4 regions of the Streptomyces sp. NPDC051214 genome follow, and region 3 is predicted to be linked to each of the others. Evidence: riboswitches for the same ligand, from Rfam matches in the RefSeq annotation. Region 3 holds a riboswitch; each other region holds the start of a gene.
The links. A riboswitch is a leader RNA that binds a small molecule or an ion and turns the genes downstream of it on or off. The one in region 3 is predicted to bind cobalamin.
Positions count from the first base shown of each region.

Region 1 (2,192 bases), on a different contig from region 3:
CGGCCTTCCAGGAGATGGGCCTCGGCATCGGGGCCGCGATCGTCAACTTCGTCGTCCTGACGGCCGCGCTCTCCTCCTGCAACTCGGGCATGTACTCCACCGGCCGCATGCTGCGCGACCTCGCGCTCAACGGCCAGGGCCCGAAGTTCTTCACCAAGCTGACGAAGAACGGCCTGCCGCTGGTCGGCACCACCTTCTCGGCAGCCCTGATGCTGGTCGGCGTCTGGATCAACTACCAGTGGCCGGGCGAGGCGTTCAACTACGTCGTCTCCTTCGCGACCATCTCCGGCATGTGGGCCTGGATCATGATCCTGGTCTGCCAGATCAAGTACCGCCGCAAGGCCGACCGTGGCGAGCTGCCGCAGTCCACCTTCCGGGCGCCGGGCGCCCCGTACACGAGCTGGTTCGCGCTCGCCTTCATCGCCATGGTCATCGTCATGATGGGCATCGACGAGGACGCGCGGATCTCGCTCTACGCGGCTCCGGTCTGGGCCCTGATCCTGGGCATCGGCTACCTGGTCATGCAGAAGCGCGACACGCAGTCGACGGACGGCGGCGAGACCGCCCCCAAGGACGTGCTCAAGTCCTGACCCCGGGCTGATCAGCCTGCCTGATCCCAGCATGTGGGCCGGTCCGTACCACTCTTCGGTACGGGCCGGCCCTTCTGCTTATCCTGGCTGCCATGCTGACCCTGACCCAGGCCCTTCACGACCAGATCGTCGCGCACGCGCGCCAGGACCACCCCGACGAGGCCTGCGGTGTGGTCGCGGGCCCGGAGGGAACCGGCCGCCCCGAGCGCTTCATCCCGATGCTGAACGCGGCACGCTCGCCCACGTTCTACGAGTTCGACTCGGGCGACCTCCTCAAGCTCTACCGCGAGATGGACGACCGCGACGAGGAGCCGGTGATCGTCTACCACTCGCACACGGCGACCGAGGCCTACCCCTCGCGCACCGACATCACGTACGCCAACGAGCCGGGCGCCCACTACGTCCTGGTCTCCACGGCCGACACCGACGGCGCGGGCGACTTCCAGTTCCGCTCCTACCGGATCGTGGACGGCGAGGTCACCGAAGAAGAGGTGAAGGTCGTCCAGGCATACTGAGCTTCACCTTTGAGGCGGCAGGACCCAGGAAGCCGGTGCGAGTCCGGCACGGTCCCGCCACTGTGACCCCACCCTTCGCGGGTGGGGCAGTCAGGAACTGACCTGCCGCCCTCTTCTCCCACGACGCAGGGAACGCGGAAATCCCCTGGAGGAGGCGCTCAGCCATGCCCCGCCCCATACGCGTGCTCATGACCGCGGCCCTGCTGCTCCCGCTCGCCGCCTGCTCGTCCTCCGACGGCACGGACGCGAAGCCGGAGTCCAAGGCCCCCGGCTTCCCGTACACGGTCACGAACTGCGGCGTGAAGACGACGTACGAAGCACCCCCGAAGCGCGCCGTGACGATGAACCAGCACGTCACGGAGGTGATGCTGGAGCTGGGCCTGAAGGACCGCATCGCGGGCACGGCGTACCTGGACGACAAGGTCCTGCCGAAGTACGCGAAGGCGTACGCGGACACCCCGGTCCTCGCCAAGGAGTACCCCTCGTACGAGAAGCTCCTGGCCACGAACCCCGACTTCGTCTACGGCGGCTACGCGAGCGCCTTCCAGGCAGGCGAGGGCCGCAGCCGCGAAGCCCTCGCGAAGTCCGGCATCGAGAGCCGCCTGAACGTCGAGGGCTGCGCCAAGAAGCCCGTCTCGATGGACGACGTCTACAGGGAGGTCCGCGAGGTCGGCAGCACGTTCGGGGTGCGGGCGCGGGCGGACAAGTGGGTGGCCGCGGCACAGCGCGAACTGGCGCAGAGGGAGGCGAAGTCCAAGAAGCCCGTCCCGGTCTTCGTCTACGACAGCGGCGACAAGTCTGCCTTCACGGCAGGCGGCCGGGGCATCGGCAACGACATCATCGAGCGGGCGGGCGGCCGCAACGTCTTCGCCGACCTGGACAAGTCCTTCGGCGACGCGTCCTGGGAGTCGGTGGTCGACCGCAAGCCCGAGGTGATCGTGATCCTCGACTACGGCGGCACGACGGTGGCCCAGAAGAAGAAGCGCCTCCTGGACGACCCGGTCCTGGCGAACGTCCCCGCCATCAAACACAAGCGCTTCGCGGTACTCCCGCTGTCGGACACGGTGGCGGGGGTACGGGCCCCGGC
Region 1 is NZ_JBFBAT010000002.1:158,097-160,288, forward strand. Features, by position in the region: gene AB0M70_RS05165 (amino acid permease) at 1-590, shown strand, start outside; gene AB0M70_RS05170 (M67 family metallopeptidase) at 683-1,105, shown strand; cobalamin riboswitch at 1,069-1,226, shown strand; gene AB0M70_RS05175 (ABC transporter substrate-binding protein) at 1,270-2,192, shown strand, end outside.
Region 1: it holds a riboswitch for cobalamin, as region 3 does, so the genes downstream of both, AB0M70_RS05175 (ABC transporter substrate-binding protein) here and AB0M70_RS25105 (ABC transporter substrate-binding protein) in region 3, are expected to answer to the same signal.

Region 2 (2,192 bases), on a different contig from region 3:
CCGACGGCGGCGAGGTCCTGCAACTGGCCGGCGGCGGCCTCCGTGAAGTCCAGGGCGAGCCCCTCGACGGGTGCCTTGGCCAGCACGGGCAGGGCATCGCCGAGCCTGCCGAAGTAGGAGGCGACGAGGAGCTGCGGGCGATCGGTGAGGGCGCCCAGGTCACGGTAGGCGCGGGCGGCGGCGTTGAGCTCGGCCGGGGTGCGGTCCTGGACCAGGGCGGGCTCGTCGAGCTGCACCCATTCGGCGCCCGCGGCGCGCAGGTCGGCGAGGACTTCCGCGTAGACGGGCAGCAGGCGGTCGAGGAGCGTGAGCGGCTCGAAGTCGGCGGCCACGCCGGGCGCGGGCTTGGCGAGCAGGAGATACGTCACCGGGCCGACAAGGACAGGGCGTGCGGCGAGGCCGAGCGCGACGGCCTCCTTGAGCTCGGTCACCTGCTTGGCGGAGTCGGCGGTGAAGACGGTGTCGGGGCCCAGCTCCGGTACGAGGTAGTGGTAGTTGGTGTCGAACCACTTGGTCATCTCAAGGGGCGCCACGTCCTGGGTGCCGCGGGCCATCGCGAAGTAGCCGTCGAGGGGGTCGGTGTCGACGGCCTCGCGGTGCCGCCGCGGGACGGCGCCGACCATGACGCTGGTGTCCAGGACATGGTCGTAGTACGAGAAGTCGCCGGTCGGCACTTCGTGGATGCCGGCGCCGGCCAGATGCTGCCAGGTGGACCGGCGCAGCCGTGCCGCGGTCTCCCGCAGGGCGTCGGCGCCGACGCGGCCCTTCCAATAGCCTTCGACGGCCTTCTTCAGTTCCCGGTCGGGGCCCTGGCGGGGGTAGCCGTACACGGTGGCCCGTGCTGCCGCGGCTGCGGACTTCGCTGTCACGGAAATCTCCTTCGCGAGATGACTCCTGAGCATCCCGGGGACGGGACACGGACGCGAAGGGATGACGGACCGGGCGGACGTACGCGCCGATCGCGCGGTGCTCCACCTGATCTGTACGCCGACCCGCCCACGAGGTCACCGGGATGTCCGCACATGAGGGATCACATGCGGGCAACGGGCAGGTCTTCGGACTCGCGGGCACATCTGCCGGGGCAGACACCTACTGGCCGTCGCTTCCCGGGCCCGCGCTCGGACCCAGTGCGTATGACGGCGGTCGTTCCCACTCACCGCTGCGGGGCAGTCCCGGATTCCCACCGGGTTCCCTCTTGCGACGCCTCTGCCTGGCGGACAGGGCGAACCAGCTGCACGGATCAGGCTAGAGGGTAGGTGGCCTCTTGGGCAGTACTGATCACATTCCGGACCGTGAGCTGAGACACGGACCCATACCGGCGTGGGACGCGCGAAGGGGCGCGGAACAGATCACCACTCTGTTCCGCGCCCCGCTCACAGCAGCCGCGGGCCCCTCGGCCCGGCGGCGGACCCGGGCCCCTCAGCCCCGGTCGTAGAGGTGGAACCCGCGCCCGCTCTTGCGGCCGAGCAGCCCCGCTTCGACCATGCGCAGGAGCAGCGGTGGCGGGGCGTAGAGGGGTTCCTTGAACTCTGCGTAGAGAGATGCCGCGATGGAGGCGACCGTGTCCAGGCCGATCAGGTCGGCCAGCTTCAGCGGGCCCATCGGGTGCGCGCAACCCAGCTCCATGCCCGCGTCCACGTCGGCGGCCGTGGCGAAGCCCGACTCCGTCATCCGGATCGCGGAGAGGAGGTAGGGCACGAGCAGCGCGTTGACGACGAAGCCCGCCCTGTCCTTGGACCGTACGACCGTCTTGCCCAGCGTGTGCGTGGCGAAGTCCGTCACGGCGGCGACGGTCTCCGCGGCCGTGTGCAGCGAGGAGACGACCTCGACCAGCGGAAGGACGGGGGCGGGGTTGAAGAAGTGCAGGCCGAGGACGCGGTCGGCGCGCCGGGTCGCCATGCCCAGACGCATGACGGGGAGGGAGGAGGTGTTGGTGGCCAGGATCGCGTCCGGGTCCTCGACGATCTTGTCGAGGGCGGCGAAGATCTCCGTCTTCGCCGCGGTGTCCTCGACGACCGCCTCGACGACGAGCTGGCGGTCGGCCAGATCGTCGAGGCTGCCGGTGAAGACCATGCGGGCCAGCGCGTCCTCGGCGCCGATGCGGTCCAACTTGCCGCGCTGTACGGCACGTTCGAGGCTGACGGCGACGCGCTCGCGGGCGGCGCGGGCGGCGAGCGCGTCGGCCTCGCAGA
Region 2 is NZ_JBFBAT010000001.1:287,588-289,779, reverse strand. Features, by position in the region: gene metE (5-methyltetrahydropteroyltriglutamate--homocysteine S-methyltransferase) at 1-869, opposite strand, end outside; cobalamin riboswitch at 1,029-1,247, opposite strand; gene AB0M70_RS01385 (3-hydroxybutyryl-CoA dehydrogenase) at 1,420-2,192, opposite strand, start outside.
Region 2: it holds a riboswitch for cobalamin, as region 3 does, so the genes downstream of both, metE (5-methyltetrahydropteroyltriglutamate--homocysteine S-methyltransferase) here and AB0M70_RS25105 (ABC transporter substrate-binding protein) in region 3, are expected to answer to the same signal.

Region 3 (2,192 bases):
GTATGCCGCCCGCGGCGGCCGTCCTCACTTGTCGAGGCCGAACTCGCGCAAGGCGGCGGCGACTTGCTCGATGCCGTCCACCGTGCGGATCGTCGGGTTCATGGCCTGGCCGCTCAGGAGTACGTACCGCTTCTTCTTCACGGCGGTCAGGTTCTTGGTGACCGGGTTGGACTCCAGGAACTCGATCTTCTTCTTCGCGCTCTCGGCCGTCTGCGACTTGCGCGTGAGGTCGCCGATGACCAGGACGTCCGGGTCGCGGTCGGCCACCGTCTCCCAGTTGATCTGGGGCCACTCGTCGCGGGTGTCGTCGAAGACGTTCTTCACGCCGAGTTCGCGGGTGATGATGCCCGGCGCCCCGCAGCAGCCTGCGATGTAGGGCGCGTCGGAGTTGGCGAACCAGTAGAGGAGCGACGTGTCGGAGGCGGCATCAGCGTTCTTGATGGGCTTCGCGGCCTTCGCCACCCTGCCCTTGAGCTGCGCGATCAGCCGTTCGCCGCGCTTCTCGACCCCGAACGCCTTGGCCAGGTCCCGCACTTCGCCGTAGACGGTGTCCATGGTGAGCGTCTTGACGCGGCTGCCGTCGCCGTCGCCGCTGTTGTCCTTGCCCGCGCAGTCGGAGGGCGAGACATAGGCGGGTACGCCGAGCTCGGCGAACTTGGCGCGGTCGGCGACGCCGCCCTTGCTGACCGTCGCCACGAAGGAGGCGGTGACGAAGTCCGGTTCCTTGGCGAGGACCTTCTCGAAGGAGGGGTAGCTGTCGGCGAGCCGGTCGACCTTGGCGTTGTCCTTCTCCAGGCCCTTGAGCACCGGGTCCGTCCACGTCCCGGTGCCGACCATGCGGTCCGCGAGGCCGAGGGAGAGCAGGATCTCCGTGGAGCCCTGGTCGAGGGAGACCGCCCGCTGCGGCGGCGCCTTGATCTCCGCCTTCTTGCCGCAGGAGGTGAGGGTCAACGGGTAGCCGGCGGCCTTGTCGTCCGTGGCGGAGGAGGTCGTGGAGCCGCCTCCGCACGAGGTCAGGGTGACGGCCAAGGCCGTGGCGAGAAGAACAGACGTACGTACACGACGGACGACAGACGTACGTACACGACGGGCAATGGAGGACACGAGATCCCTTGAGTCTCACGGCTCATACGCGGAGCCTGGCCTGCTTCGTCACCTCCGCCGCCCGGTACGCGGACGAAGGTGCCAGCAGGTCTTCGGACTCGGGGATCGGCCGGGCGGGGCGCCTTCCCAGGCGTCCATGGACGCCCAGTGGCCGTGGCCCCGCCCGTTCCCCCTCACCGCTGCGCGTCAGTTCCGGATTCGCACCGGATTCCCTGGCCCTGGTGTGGGTTGACTGGCGTGCGCAAGCTATCACGCGAGGTCAGGACGGCTGCTGGGGCCTCGGTGCGCCGCGGTAGGTGCCGAAGGACCATTTGTTGCCCTCGGGGTCGGCGATGGCGAACTCCCGGCTGCCGTACGGCTGGTCCTCGATCTCGCGGATGATCTCGACGCCCGCGGTGCTGAGCCGCCGGTAGAGGTCGTCCACGTGGTCGGTGACGACGTACGCGCCGAAGGTGCCGGGCTTCAGGCACCAGCCCTGGGACTTCTCGTCGTACGAGCCGAGCATGATCGCGCCGCCCTCGGGCCAGTCGAGCTCGGCGTGGGCCACGCGGTCGCCGTCCTCGTAGACGGCGGTGCGCAGGAAGCCGACCGTGCCGACCAGGAAGTCGATCAGTGCGGGGGCGTCGTGCGCCTGGAGGGTCGGCCAGACGGCGGGGGCACGCCCCTCGGCGTCGGGGGCGGAGGCGGACCGGGGCTGCTGGTTCTGCTTCTCGGTGGTGTTCATGGGGCCTACTCTTCGCCCCCGCCATGGCTCCCGGCTTGGATATTCCGGCACTCTTCGGCCAGCCAGGCGCTGGGGCTCGCGCCGGTGTACTGGCGGAAGTCGCGCACCAGGTGGGAGTGGTCGTAGTAACCGCACTCCGCGGCGACGCGGGCCAGGTCGGGGGCCGCGCCCGCCGCGACGGGGCGTACGACGGCGTTGCGTGCGCGCTGGAAGCGCATCAGGCGCCCTGCCTGCTTGGGGCTCAGGCCCGTCTCGGCGCGGAAGAGGGTGGTGAGGCGGCGCTCGCTGAGCGCGACGTGCCGGGAGAGCCCGCGCAGGGTGCCCACGCCCTGGTGCCGGGCCAGCCAGGCCCAGGCCTCGCCGA
Region 3 is NZ_JBFBAT010000009.1:318,603-320,794, forward strand. Features, by position in the region: gene AB0M70_RS25100 (iron chelate uptake ABC transporter family permease subunit) at 1-28, opposite strand, end outside; gene AB0M70_RS25105 (ABC transporter substrate-binding protein) at 25-1,029, opposite strand; cobalamin riboswitch at 1,170-1,356, opposite strand; gene AB0M70_RS25110 (VOC family protein) at 1,364-1,828, opposite strand; gene AB0M70_RS25115 (helix-turn-helix domain-containing protein) at 1,834-2,192, opposite strand, start outside.

Region 4 (2,192 bases), on a different contig from region 3:
TCGCACCTGGGCTTCTCGCTCTCCACCACCCAGTCCTGCTCCGGCGCCGTGATGGGCGCGGGTCTCGGCCGCAAGGGCGGCGTCGTCCGCTGGTCCACGGCGACCCGCATGTTCATCGCCTGGGGCCTGACGCTGCCGGCCGCCGGTCTGGTCGGCGCGGGCGCGGAGTTCCTCACCAAGCAGGGCCCCTGGGGCGTCGCGGTGACCGCCGCGCTCCTCGTGGCCGGCTCGGCCGTGATCTGGGTGCTGTCCCGGCGCAACGCCGTCGACCACACGAACGTCGCCGACGACGAGATCGGCGGCTCCTCCGCCGACGAGCCCGCCGGCGTCGTGACCACCGCGATCGCCGCCGTCACCCCGCCGCCCACCGGCTCGGCGGTGACGAGCCCCGACGTCGACCTCGTCAAGGCCACCATCGCGGCCCCGACCGGCACCGTGGCGGACCCCGCCCGGCCCGCCACGGTGTAAGGACAAGTCAGCATGGACATCGACTGGGCAGCTCTCGGCTCCGTCTTCGGAGTCAGCCTCGCGGTGACGGTGGCCCTGGTGGGCCTGTTCACCCTCGGCATCGTCGGCCTCTCCAAGCACGAGGCGGCCACGTCCGGCGCCTCATCGGCCACGGCCGGCAGCGCCACGGCAGCACGCATGGGCGCGTACGCGTGCTTCGCGCTCTGCGCGGCTGCGGTGGCGTACGGGATCTATCTGATCGTCGCCTGACGACCGGGCTTCCGGGTGGGGTGCGGGACGCTTCGGCGTCCCGCACCCCACCTTCGTATGTGGGCCTCCGCACACTCTCCCGCCGCAGGTCAACGGCAAGTTGACGGGCGTTCGTGGGCGTGGTGGACTGCCGGAGCCATACGGCAGCAGGAGAGGAAGTCGGTGTGAATCCGGCGCGGTCCCGCCACTGTCATCGAGGAGCTGACTCCTCGGAAGCCAGGAACTCTCGCCGCCGATCACGTCGAACCAGGGCGCGGACACCCTGAGTGAGGACATATCGCCATGCGCGGCCGCCCGTTGCCGGACCAGTTCCCGAGCGTGAGCTCACTTCTCGGCACAGCGACCGGCTGAAGCCATGCGTGCCGATCGCGACTTCGCGTACGGCGCCGCCGCCGGCCTTCTCGGTGATCTGTTCCTCGGCGATCCTCGCCGCGGGCATCCGGTCGCCGCGTTCGGGCGGGCCGCCGGTGCCGTCGAGCGTGTCCTGTGGCGTGACCACCGCGGGTGGGGCGCGCTGCACGCCGTGGTGTGTGCCGGGGGTGCTGCCGGTGCGGCCGCCCTGGCCTCTTCTCTCGTACGTGACTCACGCGCCGCGTCCGTCGCGCTGACCGCCGCCACCACCTGGGCCGTGCTCGGCGGGACCTCGCTGGGGCGTGAGGCGCGGGCCGTGGGCGGGGCGCTCGCCGCCGGGGACATCGAGGTGGCCCGGGAGCGGCTGCCGCATCTGTGCGGGCGTGATCCGCAGGCGCTCGACGCCGACGGCATCGCGCGGGCCGTGGTGGAGTCCGTCGCCGAGAACACCTCCGACGCCGTGGTGGGTGCCCTGGTGTGGGGTGCCCTGGGCGGGGTCCCGGGGCTCGTCGCCTTCCGCGCCGTCAACACGCTCGACGCTATGGTCGGGCACAAGTCCGCGAAGTACCGGCGCTACGGGTGGGCTTCCGCCCGGCTCGACGACGTACTGGGGTGGCCGGGCGCCCGGCTCACCGCCGTGCTCGCGACTGTTGCCGGGGAATCGCCGCGGGGTGCGGTGCGGGCCTGGCGGGAGGACGCCGCCAAGCATCCGAGCCCCAACGCCGGGCCCGTCGAGGCCGCCTTCGCCGGGGCGTTGGGCGTACGGCTCGGGGGGACGCTCTCGTACGCGGGGCGCGTGGAGCACCGGCCGGTCCTGAACGGCGGCGGGCGGGGCGTGGAAGTCGCCGACATCGAGCGGGCCGTGAAGCTTTCACGGCGGGTCGGGCTGCTCGCCCTCGGGGTCGCCGCGGCCGTGAGCACCGTACGGAAAGGCAGGGCCTCATGAGTGGTGGACTCCTCGTCGCGGGAACCACGTCCGACGCGGGCAAGAGCGTCGTCACCGCAGGGATCTGCCGGTGGCTGGCCCGCAAGGGCGTCTCCGTCGCGCCCTTCAAGGCGCAGAACATGTCCCTCAACTCCTTCGTCACGCGCGAGGGCGCCGAGATCGGGCGCGCCCAGGCCAT
Region 4 is NZ_JBFBAT010000018.1:61,540-63,731, forward strand. Features, by position in the region: gene AB0M70_RS36385 (inorganic phosphate transporter) at 1-468, shown strand, start outside; gene AB0M70_RS36390 (hypothetical protein) at 481-717, shown strand; cobalamin riboswitch at 824-966, shown strand; gene AB0M70_RS36395 (cobalamin biosynthesis protein) at 1,073-2,014, shown strand; gene AB0M70_RS36400 (cobyric acid synthase) at 2,011-2,192, shown strand, end outside.
Region 4: it holds a riboswitch for cobalamin, as region 3 does, so the genes downstream of both, AB0M70_RS36395 (cobalamin biosynthesis protein) here and AB0M70_RS25105 (ABC transporter substrate-binding protein) in region 3, are expected to answer to the same signal.